DNA from 2 places in the Anaerotignum propionicum DSM 1682 genome. Region 1 is predicted to be linked to the other one. Evidence: a T-box and tRNA genes for the amino acid it is inferred to sense, from the RefSeq annotation. Region 1 holds a T-box; the other holds one or more tRNA genes.
The links. The T-box of region 1 lies ahead of CPRO_RS05835 (valine--tRNA ligase). A T-box ahead of a tRNA ligase gene usually reads a tRNA of that ligase, here a tRNA-Val.
Positions count from the first base shown of each region.

Region 2: it encodes a tRNA-Val, which carries the amino acid that the T-box ahead of CPRO_RS05835 (valine--tRNA ligase) is inferred to sense. The anticodon was not compared.

Region 1 is NZ_CP014223.1:1,215,308-1,219,703, forward strand. It holds gene ftsW (putative lipid II flippase FtsW) at 1-575, shown strand, start outside; gene CPRO_RS05830 (chemotaxis protein CheW) at 685-1,509, opposite strand; T-box leader at 1,757-1,977, shown strand; gene CPRO_RS05835 (valine--tRNA ligase) at 2,305-4,396, shown strand, end outside.
Region 2 is NZ_CP014223.1:2,344,114-2,348,509, reverse strand. It holds rRNA gene CPRO_RS10990 (23S ribosomal RNA) at 1-1,133, shown strand, start outside; tRNA gene CPRO_RS10985 (tRNA-Asn) at 1,200-1,271, shown strand; tRNA gene CPRO_RS10980 (tRNA-Glu) at 1,277-1,348, shown strand; rRNA gene rrf (5S ribosomal RNA) at 1,358-1,475, shown strand; tRNA gene CPRO_RS10970 (tRNA-Thr) at 1,486-1,558, shown strand; tRNA gene CPRO_RS10965 (tRNA-Ile) at 1,586-1,659, shown strand; tRNA gene CPRO_RS10960 (tRNA-Asp) at 1,673-1,746, shown strand; tRNA gene CPRO_RS10955 (tRNA-Val) at 1,752-1,824, shown strand; tRNA gene CPRO_RS10950 (tRNA-Met) at 1,850-1,923, shown strand; gene CPRO_RS10945 (flavodoxin family protein) at 2,136-2,768, shown strand; gene ispF (2-C-methyl-D-erythritol 2,4-cyclodiphosphate synthase) at 2,905-3,378, shown strand; T-box leader at 3,384-3,674, shown strand; gene epsC (serine O-acetyltransferase EpsC) at 3,792-4,355, shown strand.

The sequences.
Region 1 (4,396 bases):
TGACAATGCTGTTCATCGGGAGCCCTAAAATTTGGTATTTTGTTGCGGGAGCGGGGGCAATTATTCCGGCAGGTGTTCTTGCTGTTGTATTATTCCCATATCGCCTAAGTAGAATTAGGATATGGTTAGACCCTTGGTCTGACCCCACAGGAAAGGGCTTTCAGACCATTCAGGGGCTTTACGCTGTTGCATCTGGTGGGATTTTTGGCCTTGGTTTGGGGCAGAGCAGGCAGAAAACCTTTGTACCCGAGTCTCATAACGATATTATTTTTGCGATTATTTGCGAAGAGCTGGGCATTATTGGTGCAGCACTCGTGATTATCTTATTCGCAGTTTTAATTTGGCGTGGCATCAAAATTGCCATGAATGCCAAAGATACATATGGAACATTGATGGCCACTGGCATTACATCGGTCATTGCATTTCAGGCGATTATTAATATCGGTGTTGTTACGAATACCATACCAAATACGGGGCAACCTTTGCCCTTTATCAGTTATGGCGGCACATCACTTTTATTTTTAACAATTATGATTGGTTTGCTTTTGAACATTTCAAGATATCAAAAAGACTAAAAAGAAAACAGCACAGTATCCAAACGGATTGTGCTGTTTTTTCTTAAATTTAGTAATTTTTCCTGAGAAGTTTTGTCTGCTTACTAGTAATATCGATCTTTATGTAGCACTAAAGGCTGAAAATACCACTCATGTTTAATACAAGAAATGTGGCGTCTGAACCTTGTTTTTCTCCAATATGTGAGAGTAGCTGAGGTCCTGAGGTATTCATGCAGCTGGGGGGCAAATCCTTCATTGTAATTGTCTCCACAGCTAAAACTTCATCAACAAGTAACCCCAATAATGAGTCCTGCTTATCCCTTACAGTGACACACATGGTTTTGGTGTTTTCACGGAATATTCTTTTTGTTTCGTCCAAAAGTCTTACAACAATATCTTTATAGGTATGTGCATCTTGTTTAAGCTGATCGCGCAGGCATTTTTCTCTTTCACAATCATCACATTGACGAGGGCATTCGAAAGCTAAATGAGCAGTTTCATGGAGCTTTTTATGGGGCTCATCTATTTTGCTTAAGTGAAACGCAATGGAATGGTTATTGGTTTGATAGGCATCATACCATTTCCCAAAGGCGCATTTATGAGGATCAGTAGCCAACCGAAAGGTATCGTCCTCCAAAAGGCATCGTTCCATTTCCCGCACCCAAAGAATATGGTCATTTTTTCTTTGCTCTAACATTTCATCAAAGGCATCTTGTTCCTGTTCAAGAGTTTTTAAACCCAATGCGGGTCTTAAATCGATAATTGGGACTACATTTCCCCTTGAATGAATGATGCCACGTTTTATAATATTACTATCCGGTAACACGCTGACTGGCTCTTCTAATACAGAGATTGATTCAACATAAGAACTATCAATGGCATATAATTGGGATTCAAGTTTTAAGCTAAGCCATAGGTTCGTTTTATTTATAAATTCATCTTTTTGGTTCAGCATGTAGGATCACTCCTTTCTGTGTATCTATATTATATATTACATTCATCATACAACAGGTTTTACCATTTTTCAACTGTAATACACCTGAGAAAAGAAGCCCTTTATTTGTATACTGTTTTCATTAAAAGGATACATAGAAAACAACTTTTTTCTTATAAGTGGAATAATTCCGATTTATCGGTAATTTGATAAAAAGATGCTTGACAAATTTAAAAGAATTGACTAAAATCTTGTGATATAGAAACTGCAAAAGACAGTGAAAAAGAGGAGTATGTATCGATCATTGCCAGAGAGAAAGGGTCATCGGCTGTAAGCCCTTTTCAAAATAGGATACAGAAGGTAGCTTTTGAGTTGTTTTGCTGAAGGATTATTTCTGTGTAGGCAAAAACGGTTTACCCCGTTATCGGTTATTGAGTGTCTGCCCTTTGGGCAGAAATTAAGGTGGTACCGCGAGTTTTCGTCCTTTTTAGGGATGGAAGCTTTTTTTTTATAATTCTATCTGGTAAAAGTTTTTTTAAATCCTTGAAAGGTGGAATAACCACTGTAAGGAAGCAGAAAACACTTTGAGAAATAAAATGCATTGTTTTTTCAATGAAATGCATTGGCTAGATATAAATGAAAATTTATCTTATTTTATTTATATTGAAACCTTGTTTATAAAAGAGACGGGACATGGTTATAACAAACATAGATAATCTTTTTATAGGAGTTTTTACCGTTAATATTTAAGAAATAAACAAACTGCATTGTTTGATGAAAAGAAATATTATAGGAAGTTATTAGGAGGAGAGTATTATGAAAGAATTGGCTAAAAGTTATGATCCATCAATTGTTGAAGAAAAGCTTTATGAAAGATGGATGGAAAAGAAATATTTTCACACAGAGGTTGATAAAAGCAAAAAACCCTTCTGTATTGTTATGCCACCCCCAAACATAACAGGACAGCTGCATATGGGCCATGCTTTAGATAACACCATGCAGGATATTCTAATCCGTTGGAAGAGAATGGCGGGCTTTAATGCATTATGGGTACCGGGTATTGATCATGCCAGTATTTCTACTGAATTAAAGGTAGTTCAAAAGATGGCCTCCGAGGGTTTGAGCAAGGACGATGTTGGTCGTGACGGATTCTTGGATCGTGCATGGGCATGGAAAGAAGAATATGGTGGTATTATTTTGAACCAGCTTCGTAAATTAGGTTGTTCTTGCGATTGGGACAGAGTTCGCTTTACCATGGATGAAGGCTGTTCTGACGCTGTTCTGGAAGTATTCTGCCGATTATATGAAAAAGGCTATATCTATCGCGGTGAAAAAATCATTAACTGGTGCCCTGAGTGTCAGACCACAATTTCTGATGCTGAGGTAAATCATGTTGACTCGGCAGGACATTTTTATCATATTGATTACCCCATTGTAGGTTCTGAGGAAAAACTGCGATTGGCAACAACAAGACCTGAAACAATGCTGGGGGATACTGCTGTTGCCGTTCACCCTGAGGATGAAAGATATAAACATTTAATTGGTAAGAACTGTATTTTGCCTTTGTTAAATAAGGAGATTCCTATTATTGCTGATGATTATGTTGACCGTGAATTCGGTACGGGTGTTGTAAAAATCACACCTGCCCATGACCCTAATGACTTTGAAGTTGGTCTAAGACATGATCTGCCTCGAATCAGTGTTATGAATGATGATGGCACAATGAACGATTTGGCGGGAGAATATGCAGGCATGGATCGTTATGCATGCAGAGAAGCAATTGTTTCCAAGCTGAAAGAAGAGGGCTATTTAGTTCGTATTGAGGACATTACCCATGCTGTAGGATGTCATGAACGCTGTAATGTTCCCATTGAGCCGATGATTAAATTGCAGTGGTTTGTTAAAATGGAAGAAATGGCAAAACCTGCAATGGAAGTATATGAAAACCAGAAGCTTCGCTTTGTGCCAGACCGCTTTGGTAAGGTTTATATGCATTGGCTGGAAAATATTCGTGACTGGTGTATCTCTCGTCAGCTTTGGTGGGGACACCGCATCCCTGCATATTATTGTGCAGACTGCGGACATATCACTGTTGACAAGCATACACCGGATAAATGTGAAAAATGCGGCTCTACAAATCTTAGACAGGATGAAGATACGTTGGATACATGGTTCAGCTCAGCTTTATGGCCTTTTTCAACCTTAGGCTGGCCTGAAAATACCGAGGAGATGAAACACTTCTATCCGACAAGCACTCTGGTTACAGGGTATGATATTATCTTCTTCTGGGTAGTAAGAATGGTATTTAGCGGCATGGAGCAGATTGGTGAAATTCCATTCCATGATGTATTAATTCATGGCTTGATTCGTGATGATCAGGGTCGTAAATTCTCCAAATCTTTGGGCAATGGCATTGATCCATTGGAGGTTATTGCAAACTACGGTGCTGACCCTCTGCGTTTGATGCTTATTACTGGAAACGCACCCGGAAATGATATGCGTTTCTATTGGGAAAGATTGGAGAACTGCAGAAACTTTAGTAATAAAATTTGGAATGCAACTCGTTTTGTTATGATGAATCTGGATGAAAAAGTAGAAACAAAACTTCTCATGTTGACTTCTGCGGATAAGTGGATTCTTTCAAAGGTAAATACTTTGGCAAAAGAAGTTGAAGATAACATGGAACATTATGAATTGGCTCTGGCTGCCCAGAAGGTTTATGATTTCCTTTGGGATGAATATTGCGACTGGTATATTGAAATGGTTAAGCCTCGTTTGTACAATAAGGAAGATCATACCAGAGAGGCTGCCCTTTGGACACTGAAAACCGTTTTGATAAATGCGTTGAAGCTGTTGCACCCATTTATGCCTTTCATCACAGAGGAGCTGTTTTTACACATTCAGGATG
Region 2 (4,396 bases), 1.1 Mb from region 1:
GCTCAAGCGACTGTTTAGCAAAAACATAGGTCTATGCGAAACCGTAAGGTGATGTATATGGGCTGACACCTGCCCGGTGCTGGAAGGTTAAGAGGAGAGGTTAGCGTAAGCGAAGCTTTGAATTCAAGCCCCAGTAAACGGCGGCCGTAACTATAACGGTCCTAAGGTAGCGAAATTCCTTGTCAGGTAAGTTCTGACCCGCACGAAAGGTGTAACGATTTGAGCACTGTCTCGACAACACGCCCGGTGAAATTGAAGAACCAGTGAAGATACTGGTTACCCGCAACAGGACGGAAAGACCCCATGGAGCTTTACTGCAGCCTGATACTGGGATTCGATGATATATGTACAGGATAGGAGGGAGGCTATGAAGCCAGGACGCTAGTCTTGGTGGAGCCGCCGGTGGGATACCTCTCTTATGTCATTGGATTTCTAACCCATGTCCATTATCTGGATAGGGGACAATGTCAGGCGGGCAGTTTGACTGGGGCGGTCGCCTCCTAAAAGGTAACGGAGGCGCTCGAAGGTCACCTCAGAATGATTGGAAACCATTCAAAGAGTGTAAAGGCAAAAGGTGGCTTGACTGCGACAGCGACGGCTGGAGCAGGTACGAAAGTAGGACTTAGTGATCCGGTGGTAATAAGTGGGAATGCCATCGCTCAACGGATAAAAGCTACCCTGGGGATAACAGGCTTATCTCCCCCAAGAGTTCACATCGACGGGGAGGTTTGGCACCTCGATGTCGGCTCATCGCATCCTGGGGCTGAAGTAGGTCCCAAGGGTTGGGCTGTTCGCCCATTAAAGCGGTACGCGAGCTGGGTTCAGAACGTCGTGAGACAGTTCGGTCCCTATCCGTTGTGGGCGCTGGAAATTTGAGAGGAGCTGTCCTTAGTACGAGAGGACCGGGATGGACGTACCTCTGGTGTACCGGTTGCAGACCAACTGCACAGCCGGGTAGCTATGTATGGAACGGATAAACGCTGAAGGCATCTAAGCGTGAAGCCGCCCTCAAGATAAGATTTCCCATTCTTCGGAAGTAAGGTCCCTTGAAGATAACGAGGTAGATAGGTTGGAGGTGTAAGCATGGTAACATGTTCAGCTGACCAATACTAATAGACCGAGGGCTTGACCAATAATTCGATTGATGATATAATGTTTCTTGTGTTCAGTTTTGAAGGTGTAGAGATATACCTTGATAATCCTCGTTAGCTCAGCGGTAGAGCATCCGGCTGTTAACCGGAGGGTCGTTGGTTCGAATCCAACACGGGGAGTAAATGGTCCGTTGGTCAAGGGGTTAAGACACCGCCCTTTCACGGCGGTAACGCGGGTTCGAATCCCGCACGGATCATTCTAGATTTTCGGTGATGATGCGCTCAGGGGACACACCCGTTCCCATTCCGAACACGTCGGTTAAGACCTGAGCGGTCGATGATACTTGGTGGGAAGCTGCCTGGGAAAGTAGATGGTTGCCGAAATCTATATTAAGCCGATGTGGCTCAATTGGCAGAGCAGCTGACTTGTAATCAGCAGGTTATCGGTTCGAGTCCGATCATCGGCTTAAATTTTTAACTGAGCGCAGTATTTTGGGTCTTTAGCTCAGTTGGTTAGAGCATCCGGCTCATAACCGGACGGTCCCGGGTTCAAGTCCCTGAAGACCCATTTAATTTAATATGGCTTAGTAGCTCAGTTGGTTAGAGCGCCGGCCTGTCACGCCGGAGGTCGAGGGTTCGAGCCCCTTCTGAGTCGTTTATGGGAGTTTAGCTCAGCTGGGAGAGCATCTGCCTTACAAGCAGAGGGTCACAGGTTCGAGCCCTGTAACTCCCATTTTATTACAAAAAAATTAATATGTGGCGGAGTAGCTCAGTTGGCTAGAGCATGCGGTTCATACCCGCAGTGTCGGGGGTTCAAATCCCTCCTCCGCTATGTCTTATTGCATCCTAAAGCAGGGGTGCTTTTTTGTTTTCAATTTTAAATTTATATAGGCATAATGAAATAAATAGGTTATAATAATTCCATATTTAAATAGTATGATTTAATATTATTTTTTATTTTGAAAGTAAAACCCGGTATTTTAATAACGGTTTTATCAAAATTAATTATTTGTAATAACAATAATAAATAAGGAGGCTAATAGCATGAAGGTATTAATGGTTAACGGAAGCTCAAACTTGAAAGGCTGCACTTTTACAGCATTAACAGAAGTAGGCATGGCTTTGGAGAAACAAGGAATTGACTATGAAATTTTTCAACTAGGCCCAAAACCTATCAGAGATTGTATTGGATGTGGCAAGTGCCACGAAGGAAAATGTATTTTTAACGATGATGACGTAAACAGATTTGTAGAAATGGCTCAAGAGGCAGATGGTTTTATTTTTGGTTCGCCCGTATATTATGCTCATCCTAGTGGTCGTTTGCTCTCTTTTTTGGATAGAGCCTTTTACTGTTCAACCACTTCCCCTAAAAACCCATTTAACTTTAAACCAGCAGCAGCTGTTGTTTCTGCTAGGAGAGGTGGCACTACAGCATCATTTGACGTAATTAATAAATATTTTACCATTGCAATGATGCCTATAGTAGCTTCAAGTTATTGGAATATGGTGCATGGTAATTCTCCCGAAGAGGTTAAGCAGGATGCAGAGGGACTGCAGACCATGAGAAATATCGGGGTAAATATGGCATGGATGTTAAAAAATATTGAGGCTGGTAAGAATAGTGGAGTTTCGTTGCCTGAGGTTGAGCGGACACATAGAACAAATTTCATTCGATAATGAAGGTTAATCCAGTAATTTTCACATTCTTGACAGAATGATAAGGTCAGGGTATAGTAGGGTAATAGAATTAAAAAATTACGTAGGATAGTAGAATTATTTACATCCAAGCATATTTTAAAAGAGAGGTAAAAAAATGCGGATTGGCTCTGGATATGATGTGCATAAATTGGTTAAGAATCGTAAACTGATTCTTGGTGGATTAGAAATTCCTTTTGAAAAGGGTCTTTTAGGGCATTCAGATGCTGATGTCTTATTACATGCTATTATGGATGCGCTTTTGGGTGCAGCAGCATTAGGAGATATTGGAAGGCATTTTCCCGATACGAAGGAAGAATATAAAGGTGCTGATAGTGTAAAGCTTCTTTCCAGAGTTTTATACTTGATTTCTGAAAAGGGATATTGTATAATTAACATCGACGCAACGATTATTGCTCAGAAACCAAAATTGGCGCCCTATCTTCCAGAAATGTGTGAAATAATTGCAAAAACTCTGGAAATAAATAGAAGCCAAGTGAATGTAAAAGCAACAACGGAAGAAGGTTTGGGTTTTACTGGAGCAGGCGAGGGTATTGCCGCTACGGCAGTTTGCCTATTACAGCAAAAGTGAATAAGAAAAAGGTTATGATGGAAAAGAGTAATTCTTTTCTTGCCTAACAGAGAGTAGCGACCTTGGTGAAAGGTGATGAGATTTGAAATCGTGTATGCATGGTTTTATCTGTCAACATCTTGAGATACTTGGGTGGGAGTCGCTTATAGGTGGGGGAGAATGAAGTGCGTTCCTGAACTGAGCAGGCGAATTTTTAGTAGTCTGTATCCGGTGACAACGTTACAGTCCGAAAGAGAGATGGTGATGGCCGTCTAATTAAAGTGGAACCGCGGAGAATATATAGCTTCGTCTTTATTTGTATAAGGACGAAGTTTTTTTATTTCTTGTTTTTTTATAATCCAACGTTAAAAAATGAGTTGTTGACTATAAATTGCTTTGTGAATGAGGTTATCTTAAAAATAGGAGGAATTATTATGTTAAAGGATGCAATTAGAGTTATTAAAGAAAAAGACCCCGCAATTAAAAGCAGTATTGAGGTTTTTTTATATCCCAGTTTTTGGGCTGTAATAAATCACCGTATTGCCCATGCACTTTACAAAAAAAATAAATATTTTTTAGCAAGATTGGTTTCACAGTTTTCCCGTTTTATTACAGGCATTGAGATTCATCCCGGTGCAACCATTGGCAAGAATTTTTTTATCGACCATGGTATGGGTATTGTAATTGGCGAAACAGCGGAAATTGGCGATAATGTAATGCTGTATCATGGGGTGACTTTAGGTGGTACAGGAAAAGATAAAAATAAGCGGCACCCAACTGTGGAAGATAATGTTATGATAGGTGCAGGTACTATTGTTTTGGGTCCAGTTACAATTGGTAAAAATTCAAAAATTGGTGCAGGCTCTGTGGTGATTCAAGATATTCCGGAGAATGTAACTGCGGTTGGTTCACCAGTTATGGTGGTTAGAAAAGATGGCATGCGTATTTCACCCGTTGCTCCTGAGGAGTTAACAGGATGCAAAAGAAGAGCGGTATAAATCTTTATATTCCTGTGGAAAATATAAGTATTTTTTAAGAA